Regions from separate parts of the Paenibacillus sp. NPDC058174 genome, predicted to be linked through region 1. Evidence: riboswitches for the same ligand, from Rfam matches in the RefSeq annotation. Region 1 holds a riboswitch; each other region holds the start of a gene.
What was found. Region 1 has a riboswitch for cyclic di-AMP ahead of ACFVVF_RS12605 (KamA family radical SAM protein). Riboswitches for the same ligand answer to the same signal wherever they lie in the genome.
Positions count from the first base shown of each region.

Region 2: another riboswitch for cyclic di-AMP. It lies ahead of ACFVVF_RS15315 (TrkH family potassium uptake protein); the one in region 1 lies ahead of ACFVVF_RS12605 (KamA family radical SAM protein).
Region 3: another riboswitch for cyclic di-AMP. It lies ahead of ACFVVF_RS28460 (resuscitation-promoting factor); the one in region 1 lies ahead of ACFVVF_RS12605 (KamA family radical SAM protein).

Region 1 is NZ_JBHVUY010000002.1:223,446-226,723, forward strand. It holds gene ACFVVF_RS12595 (sensor histidine kinase) at 1-199, opposite strand, end outside; gene ACFVVF_RS12600 (response regulator transcription factor) at 336-1,061, shown strand; cyclic di-AMP (ydaO/yuaA leader) riboswitch at 1,110-1,249, shown strand; gene ACFVVF_RS12605 (KamA family radical SAM protein) at 1,393-2,562, shown strand; gene ACFVVF_RS12610 (hypothetical protein) at 2,712-3,056, shown strand; gene ACFVVF_RS12615 (hypothetical protein) at 3,075-3,278, shown strand, end outside.
Region 2 is NZ_JBHVUY010000002.1:833,081-836,358, reverse strand. It holds gene ACFVVF_RS15315 (TrkH family potassium uptake protein) at 19-1,359, opposite strand; cyclic di-AMP (ydaO/yuaA leader) riboswitch at 1,427-1,624, opposite strand; gene ACFVVF_RS15310 (CPBP family intramembrane glutamic endopeptidase) at 1,916-3,278, shown strand, end outside.
Region 3 is NZ_JBHVUY010000013.1:76,972-80,249, reverse strand. It holds gene ACFVVF_RS28465 (TatD family hydrolase) at 57-830, shown strand; cyclic di-AMP (ydaO/yuaA leader) riboswitch at 1,015-1,222, shown strand; gene ACFVVF_RS28460 (resuscitation-promoting factor) at 1,479-2,627, shown strand; gene rnmV (ribonuclease M5) at 2,830-3,278, shown strand, end outside.

The DNA of each region.
Region 1 (3,278 bases):
CTTCCCGGTCGGGCAATACTTGCATGGAATTGTTGCCTTTATAGTGTCCATTGCCGTCCGTAAGCCGGATTAAGGAAGCGTCGCCGGAGAACGGTTTCCATTGCGGAATAAATACCAGCCACAGTGCCGTCAGCGCAATGAGAAATAATAATATGGTGGCTGCAAACACCCGGTTGTGTTCTGCCAATGTTTTTCTCATGGTGAGGCCTCCTGAGCATTCGATGTTTTCTACTATTATCCTAGCATATTCTATTTTAATCGACAGCAATCTGTCATAAAATGTTGATAGGATCACTGTGATATTGTAGAGATACCGTCTTTAGGAGGTTAACCATATGAGGCCAAAAATCATCTTCGTCATTGAGGATGATCCAGATGTTCAGAGTATCGTGACATCTTTTCTTCAGCATGAGGGTTACACGGTTCGAAATGCGTTATCCGCTGCAGAGGCGTTCCATTTGTTTGCTGCGGAGGAACCGGATTTAACCATACTCGACATTCAATTGCCGGACATGGATGGCGTCACCTTTTGCCGTCATATCCGCACGCATTACCGGAGGCCGATTCTATTCGTGACCGGCAACCGGGAGCAGGAGTATAAAGTGAATGCGCTCCTTTCAGGAGGAGATGATTTTATTCAGAAGCCGTTTGATCCGCTCGACCTGCTGCTGCGGGTGAAGGGGAATTTGCGGTGGAGCGATCTTCTGCCCCCGGCAGCCTCTATTCCAGAACCGGATAGGGACGTGCTGGAATATCCGGGACTTCGCATCGATCTCAGACGTATGACCGTCACAGTTCGTGAAGAGCTGGTTACACTTCTTCCGAAGGATATCAAGCTGCTTACGACGCTGGCCAGCCATCCCAATCAGGTGCTCCATACTGAGCAGCTCTACAGGCTTGCGTGGCGGGACGAGAGCAATTTCTCTAAAGATACGGTCAAGGTGCACATATCGAAGCTGCGCAAAAAAATCGAAGAGAACCCTTCCTCCCCCAAGTTTATTTTGACAGTCGGCAGTCTCGGCTATAAGTTCAATCCTTACGGGGCCCTTGAGCCGGTATAAGTACCACACCATCTAGCGGCTTTGACTTATTGGCCTGCAATCGCTTACAATAAAGCTACGCTTAGTTTTCGGCCGCACCCGGCCGAGAAGCGGGGGAACCAGTCAATTGGGGCGAATCATTTGCGAATGTAGGGTACCATCTTACCCGAGCCCGTCAGCTAACCTCGTCAGCAGTGGATGGGTCTGCTTCAAATTGAATGTGATCAACCAGAGACCCTATTTTTTAAGGGTCTCTTTTTGTCTTTTTTTGGACCCTGCTGGCGGCACACTGGCTTCTTGACACAAAAGGCTCCCTTTATTCTCACCCTATGGGACGAAGGAGAGAGATACAGTGCAGAAGGTACGGTACATTACGGATGTTGCAAAAATGGACAATTTGTCCGAGCACGAAAAAGCCGTTTTAAAGCCGATTACGGACAAATTCGTTTTTCGCGTCAACGATTATTACCTCCAGTTAATCAATTGGGATGATCCTCATGATCCGATCCGCAAGCTCGTTATCCCCAATGAAGGGGAGCTGTCTGAGTATGGACGCTGGGATGCTTCGGACGAGGATACAAATTATGTCGTTCCGGGATGCCAGCACAAATACAGGACGACGGCGCTTCTGATCGTCTCTGAGGTTTGCGGCTCCTATTGCCGCTACTGCTTCCGCAAGCGGTTGTTCCGCAATGACGTCAAGGAAGCGATGTCGGATGTAGCTCCGGGGCTTGCTTATATTGCGCAAACTCCTGAGATCAGCAATGTGCTTCTCACTGGCGGGGACAGCCTCATTCTGGCAACCTCCAAGCTGCGTACAATTATTGAAGGACTCCGAAGCATCGATCATGTCAAAATCATCCGGCTCGGCTCCAAAATTCCGGTATTCAATCCGATGCGGATTTATCAGGACGAGGAGCTGCTGGAGCTGATTCGCACCCATTCGACGGAGGAGAAGCGGATTTATGTCATGGCGCATATTAACCATCCCCGTGAAATTACGCCAGAAGCTAGAAGAGGGTTCAAGGCGCTGCATGACGCAGGGGCGATTGTCGTGAACCAAACTCCGGTGCTTAAGGGCATTAACGATGATCCGGCCGTATTGGGCGAGCTGCTTGACCAGCTGTCGTGGGCAGGCGTTACGCCTTACTACTTTTTCGTCAACAGGCCGGTGGCCGGCAATCGCGAATTTGTGCTTCCGCTAGAGCGGGTGTATCAAATTGTAGAGGAAGCGAAGGCAAGAACTTCCGGTTTGGGCAAAAGAGTGCGCTTGTCCATGAGCCACACCTCCGGCAAAATTGAAATTCTGGCCATTGATAACGGCAAAGCCTATCTTAAGTATCATCAGTCAAGAGACGATAATTACGGGCAGTTCATGGCGCTCGATTGTCCGCCCGATGCCGAATGGTTCGACGACCTTCCCGGCAGCGAGCAATACTGGACGAAGCCGGTCAAGAAGAACGATGCGATCATTTCCGTTAATGAAATGGAGCGCAGTCCTAGTTGTGCGGCAGCTGATTAATAGAGCCGGACAATAAAATAGTAGCCTTTTGGGGAGCAGCAAAGTCATTTTAGGACTTTTGCTGCTTCTTTTGTTTTCCAATTATTGATAAAGTGGTAAACTGAAAGGTGAATTGTAGCAAATTGGAAGAGAAACTGGAGAGATTAGAGATGGATCGAAAAATAGTAGTCAAACTGACGAATCTAATTGGATATACGGCCAGCATATCGACGATTTTATTATGGATTATTTTTGTATGGGTGAATCCTTATGGTCCAGGGCTGGAAAAAACGAGTGCATTTATTACCTTTATGATGCTTGTGCTTCCTGCCGTTATTTTTGGCACGGGTCTCATGCTGGAGAAAAGCATGATTTTGCTGGCAGCATATATTTGGAGTTTTCCGTATAGCATGTATATGGTAGTTACGCCGGGCGTGTTTATGCTGTTTGGCATGACCAGCTTCATCTATTTCATCTGTTTTATGATGTATCGGCTTCGCGGCGTCAAATATTAAGAGGGAGTTGCATCTAAGGTGTTGAAATCCAGACACACAGCAGCAGTTATATTGATACTGGCCGCTATTATTTTATTGTTTAGTATTTTCTCTTTAGTGAAGAAACAAGAGGCAGTCCAGAATAAAATCGACAGGACCTTCATCGAACAGTTATCTAATGTAATAACCGGGTTTAGTATGAAGTTGACTGGTGATGAGGGTATCTCCTCTTATCAGCGGTGC
Region 2 (3,278 bases), 610 kb from region 1:
CTTAATTATCCCCATTCTCTATCCAATAGTAATTTTACCTTCGGGATACCGATACAGCTCTTTTTCTGTTTTTGGTCCCAGCGCATAAGCAAGTGTCAAAGGCCCCAGTCTGCCTGCAAACATCGTCAGCGCAATGACTACTCTGCCGAAGTCCGACAGATCTGGTGTCAAACCCGCCGTTAATCCAACTGTACCGAACGCGGAGGTCGTTTCGAACAATATTAGGATGAACTGATGATCCTCCGTCGTCGTCAGCAGCATCGTAACCCCAATGACGAGCGCCAGCGACAGCATCGTTATCGTCAGCGCTTTGAAAATCCGGTCTTTGCCCAGCCGGTAACGGAACATGACAATATCCTCACGGCCGCGGCCCATTGCCACTACAGCGCCTATCAGCGTCGCGAAGGTGGTCGTCTTAATCCCGCCGCCCGTTGAGCCCGGCGAAGCGCCGATGAACATCAGAATGACGGTGAAGAACAAGGTTGCCTGATGCAAAGAGGAGTAATCTAGCGTATTTGTGCCTGCCGTTCTCGGCGTAATGGACTGGAAGAAAGAAGCCAGCACCTTTTCGCCCCAATTCAGGGAACCCAATGTCTTCGTATTCGAGAACTCAAAGATGAAAATAACGATTGCGCCAACTAGGATCAACGTCCCGGTCATCGAAAGCACGACTTTGCTGTGCATCGACAGCCGTTTGTTTTTCTTTATTTCAAGCAGGTCGGATATGACGATAAAGCCGAGGCCGCCAAGCACGATCAGCAGCATCGATGTAATATTGACCAGAGGATCGCCGACATAGGCAGTTAAACCCCGGAAATGACCGAAAATATCAAATCCTGCGTTGTTGAAAAAGGATACGGCATGAAACAGGCCGAAGTACGCTGCTTTTCCAAGCGGCATATCGAAGGAAAAACGGATGGTGAACAGCAGCGCGCCAACTACTTCGATCGATAAGGAGTAAATAAACACTTTTCGGATCAGCCTAACAATGCCCTCCATGCTCGACTGATTCATCGCTTCCTGAAGAACGAGACGTTCCTTCAGTGAGATTCGTTTACGGAGTACAAGCGCGAACAGAGTGCCCATCGTCATAAAGCCAAGGCCGCCGACTTGAATTAAAAGCAATATAATAAGCTGGCCTGCCGTAGAGAAATAGGTGCCGGTATCGACAACCGCCAGTCCCGTTACGCAGGTCGCAGACGTTGCTGTAAATAAGGCATCAAGAAATCTTAGCCGCGTTCCATCAGCCGAAGCAAACGGCATGCTAAGCAGAATAGCGCCAATAAAGATAATAGCCGCAAAGCCGGATACGAGTATGCGCGGCGGTGACCATTTGCGAACATCGATAAATTTCAACATGACACGCATCCCTTACCCGTTTTTTGAGCATAAAAAAAAGCACCGGAAACCCAATGCTGCTGCGATGAGTCCTGTTCCATACAGCCTGCGAGGTTAGCTGACGGATTCGGGCCTGGAAAGGCGGCCCTATTCAGCAAAGCATGCTGCGGCCCTGCTGGCCGTAGACAAACTTCACCGAAATTCACCCCATGCTGCTCGGAAATAATACGTACCGGCAACGATATGGTTCCCCCGTTTTCTTGCGGAAATTCGGCTGATCTATTCAATTAACAATGATACCGATTATAAGCCTATTTCAACTGCAATACAAAACAAGCAATGTGCATAAAATAAGCTCAATTCATTCAAATTCAGCCAATGGGCAGCTCTGGCATATGCCGGGCTTCTCGCCGCTCGTTATTTCTCCCTTTTACAGGCCGCTGGTCAAAGTTCAATATTTTACATGGTCTTTTTCCGCTGAATTGGCATTGGATAAAATAGGGAGTCCTATGGTATTGTTACTTTATCTGTTTTCCGCCGTACTATGGCCTATATTGATACCAAAACGAGGTGAATCATGGTTAATTCTATTGCCCCTGGCGACTGGAAACGATTTATGTGGGCCGCCGTTATTGGCGCCGTTATTTTCGTTCTGGCTCAGATCCTTCCGGCTCAAGGCAGCAGCTCCATGGAAGAAGAATCGATCGCATCGGTCAAAGCGAGCAAAAGCAAAGCAGAGCAGCAGGCGCTGCAATTCGCCAAGGAGAAGTTCCGCGTGGAACCGGTCGAAGCGCATACGATTTATCAGACAGACAGTCTGGCTGCAGGTTATTTCTCCAAGCAGAAATTAACCACCAAATTTGATAAAACGTACGGCAGCGATTTTCCTTACGATACGTTCCGGGTTCAGCTGAAAATGAACGACGGCACTAACGCCTTTGTGTATGTACATATGACGACAGGCAAGATTGTCGGCTGGAACTGGAAGGGCGGAGTGCCATTCCCTGAAGATGAAAGCCTCGTCCTCAAAGCTACGCAAGCGGCAATGGACGCAGGCTTCCGCGAAGAGGAACTGGCGGAAACGAGCACGTCTCCGAAAGGGGAAGTCGTCTTTTATCCGAAGGGGTACAAGCTCGGGGAGGCCGATCTGAGAGTTACAGTCGGAGTTGCAAGCGGCTCTGACGGAAAGCCGGTCATTAACCGTTATAAGGCTGTCTTTACAGCGCCTGCAGATTATGTATCCAATGTCGACAAGCAAAAAGGCATCGCTAACGTCTTATCGGTTGTCAGCTTGCTTTACATGGCGCTGATGACGCTCGTGCTGGCCATTATTTATGCCGTGCTCTACCGTCGTCATACGACGTTCAAACGCGGACTGTTTATCAGTGCATTATTTACGATCTTCTACATTTACAGCAACCTGGATATGATGGATGGCGTTATGGCGCAATCCGGTGAAGAAATCATGACGGCTCAAGGAAAACTCGTCATGCAGATTATATCGGCCGTCATGCTCGTTCCCGTAGCGCTGGCCGTCTACTTCTCGCTAGTTGCCGGCGACGGCATGTGGCGCTCCAACAAACGCCCGCTATGGCCGGGATTCCGAGAACGAGGCTACGGTGATCATGTATGGCGCAGCGTCGGGTTGTCCTATTTGCTGGCACTTATTTTACTGGGATTGCAATCGATTATATTCATCGTTCTCGAAAAGGGGATCGGCTCCTGGTCGACGACGGATGCGACAACCTCGCCGTACAATATAGGCACACTTTGGCTGCTGCCTACACTGGCTTGGTGTGCTGCGATTTCTGAGGAAGCCATCTACCGGCTGTTTGGCATCGCGATATTCAAGCGCTGGTTCAAGAACACCTTTATCGCCTCGCTGATCCCGACGGTGATGTGGGCGCTGGGACATGTCGGCTATCCGATCTTTCCCTTCT
Region 3 (3,278 bases), on a different contig from region 1:
ACCCGGAATTGGGACAGCCATTCCGATTACATATATATAGAAGGAGAAGGTTGAAAATGATTTCTTTATTCGACACCCATACGCATATGGACAGCTCCAAATTCGACAGCGACCGCGCCGAAGCGATCACTCGGGCACGGGAGGCTGGTGTAGATTTGATGCTTAATATCGGCTTCAACCGGGAGACGATCCCGACGACGCTGGCGCTCGCTGAACAGTATGATTTCGTCTATGCAGCCGTCGGCTGGCATCCGGTAGACAGCATTGATATGCAGCCGGGAGATCTGGAATGGATTGAAGAGCTGTGCTCGCATCCGAAAGTGGTCGCCATCGGAGAAATCGGACTGGACTATCACTGGGATACATCGCCCAAAGAGGTTCAGCACCGGGTGTTCCGGGAGCAAATCCGGCTCGCCCGCAAGGTGGGCAAGCCCATCGTTATCCATAACCGGGACGCTCATGAGGATATAATCAGAATGCTTAAGGAAGAAAATGCAGCAGAGGTTGGAGGGGTCATGCACTGCTTCTCCGGGAGCTGGGAAACGGCTCAAAAATGCCTGGATATGAACTTCTATATTTCATTCGGCGGACCCGTCACTTTCAAAAATGCAAGGGTGCCAAAAGAGGTTTTGGAAAGGGTTCCATTAGACCGTCTTTTGATTGAAACAGATTCCCCTTATTTGTCTCCTCATCCATTTAGAGGGAAGAGAAATGAGACTGCATTTGTGACCTATGTAGCGGAGGCTGCAGCAGAAATAACAGGAAAAACAGTGGATGAAATTGCAAAAATTACGATGGAAAACGGTAAAAAATGTTTTGGTATTGTATAAAAAAGGCCAAAAAACAAAGATTGAGAGACCTTTCAAGCGATAAAACTGATTTTTATTGCGAAAATCGGCTCTCTTTTCCGTCATAATCCAGAAATTTAGCTAAAATCGTCTTTTATCGCTTCTTTACAACAGGTGGTCCGTGAAGGTATGATTCATTTCAGAGCTTTAAGTTTTTGTATTGGATTTCCAGTTGACGCTTAATTTCCGGAACCGGAAAGCGGGGGAACCAGGCATCGAATCTGCAGCCATCGACGGCTTGGCAGTGACGAGCTTTTGAAGTTTCTCAATGGGGTGAATTTGGCGGCGTTTGCCATGAGCATTCGACCGTCGATAGGGCAGCTCTCTTGCCCGAATCCGACAGCTAACCTCGTAAGCGTAAATAGAGAGCGATCAATCTCGTGCATTCACCATTCCTGAAGTCTACCGACAATCCGGGAAGCCACGAAACAGATCCTCTGTCGAAGGCTTCTTTTTCTTTTCTGAATATCTCGGAAAAGGTCGACATAGGGTAAGTCTCAGGGGGTGAGAGGCTGCGAGAAATTAGGAAATGCACTGGAGCGTGCTTGCACGCCAATATACTTAATAGTCGCGTCAATTATGATCATGCGTCACACAAGGGCGGCGGGGCTATGAAGGAGGACCGATGAAGTGGGCATTATCCAAGCTAAGGAGACCCATGGGAAACGATCATCCAGCATGTCTTTCGCATTGCGATGGAAGCATGAAAACTTGCGTTTGATTCTTCTAAGTGCCATTATCTCAATCGCTATGACTTTCATGTTTTTGGTGTTGTTGTACGGAACGGCTGACAAAAGCGTATCCGTAGTGGTGAATGGACAAGAAACCGTTGTGAAAACAAAACAATGGGTCCTGCAACGCCTACTGGATGAACAAGCTATTACGATCGGCCCGCATGACGAGGTTTCAGCACCTCTCAATGCGTCGATCAAAGACGGTGACCGGATCGAGGTTAAGCTCGCGGTACCGCTCGTTGTAGTAGCGGACGGCAAGACATCAACGGTGTACACGACGGAGAAGACAGTCGAAGCAGCGATTGGAGAATTAAATATTGCTGTGCGCGATCAGGATCGGGTAACACCTTCGCGGGGTACGTTGGTTACAGATGCGATGACGGTAACGGTCACTCGCGTCGATACGAAAGTGTCTCAATCGGAGAGAGTTACGCCATTCTCGATCGTTAAAAAGCAAGACCCGAGCCTCGAAGAGGGCAAAGAGAAGCTGGTGCAGACCGGCAAAGAGGGTCTTGTCGTCGAACATGTACAAAGGCAATACGAGAATGGAGTTCTCGTATCTCAGAAGATCGTCAACAAAGTTGTTGAATCGAAAGCGGTCAACCAGGTTGTTGCGATCGGAACGAAAAAACCGGAGCCGAAGGTGAAGACGCTATCGAATAGCGGCACGACTCTGGCGACGTTCACGAAACGCGGTGTTTCGTTCAAAGCCAAGAAGATATTGAATAATGTAACGCTCACGGCCTATACCGCTGACATGGAATCTACAGGCAAGGACGAGAGCCATCCGCAATTCGGTATAACGGCTTCCGGTACGAAGGTTCAGGAAGGCCGCACGATCGCAGTCGATCCGAAAGTCATTCCTATCGGCTGGTGGGTCTATATCGAAGGCATCGGCTTCCGCCGCGCGGAAGATACGGGCAGTGCCATTAAGGGCAGCAAGATCGACGTTTATTTCGACAGCTCCAAGCTGGCGAATAAGTTTGGGCGCAAGAAGGGCTACACCGTATACGTTCTTGGACCAAATAAACCGACATCTAGCTAGCGTGCAAGGAATATAAGTCGATTTGTATTGGAAAAACTTATAAAGCCTTATATGATAAGAAGGGGCATTGCCTCTTCTTTTTTGTATTTTCACGTACATAAGTCTAGACGGCGTCAGCCGCAGCAATGTTGCGGTTCGCTGGGATAAAATATGCCCGGTCACAAAGAAGGGATCTGGCGGTGCAAGAAAGGGATGTAAATCGTTGATTAAAGAAATAATCGTGGTGGAAGGCAAGGACGATACAGTAGCCGTGAAACGTGCGGTAGAAGCCGATACGATCGAGACGAACGGCTCGGCAATCGGCGAGGAGGTGCTCCGCCGCATTGAGCTGGCGCAGGAGCGCCGCGGCGTTATTATATTTACCGATCCCGACCATGCGGGTGAACGTATCCGTAAAATCGTGGCGAAGCGGGTGCCTGGCTGCAAGCATGCGTTTCTGCCGCAGGAGAAGGCGCTGTACAAGGGCGATATCGGCATCGAGAATGCAAGCCCGGATGCGATCCGGCAAGCTTTATCTGAACTGCGGACGGAAAATCCGGAGGGCGAGGGTGCTGGAGAGATTACTTGGGATGATCTAATGGGCGCGGGCTTGATTGTACATCCCGATGCAGCTAACCGCAGGCTAGAGATGGGCAAGCTGCTTGGCATCGG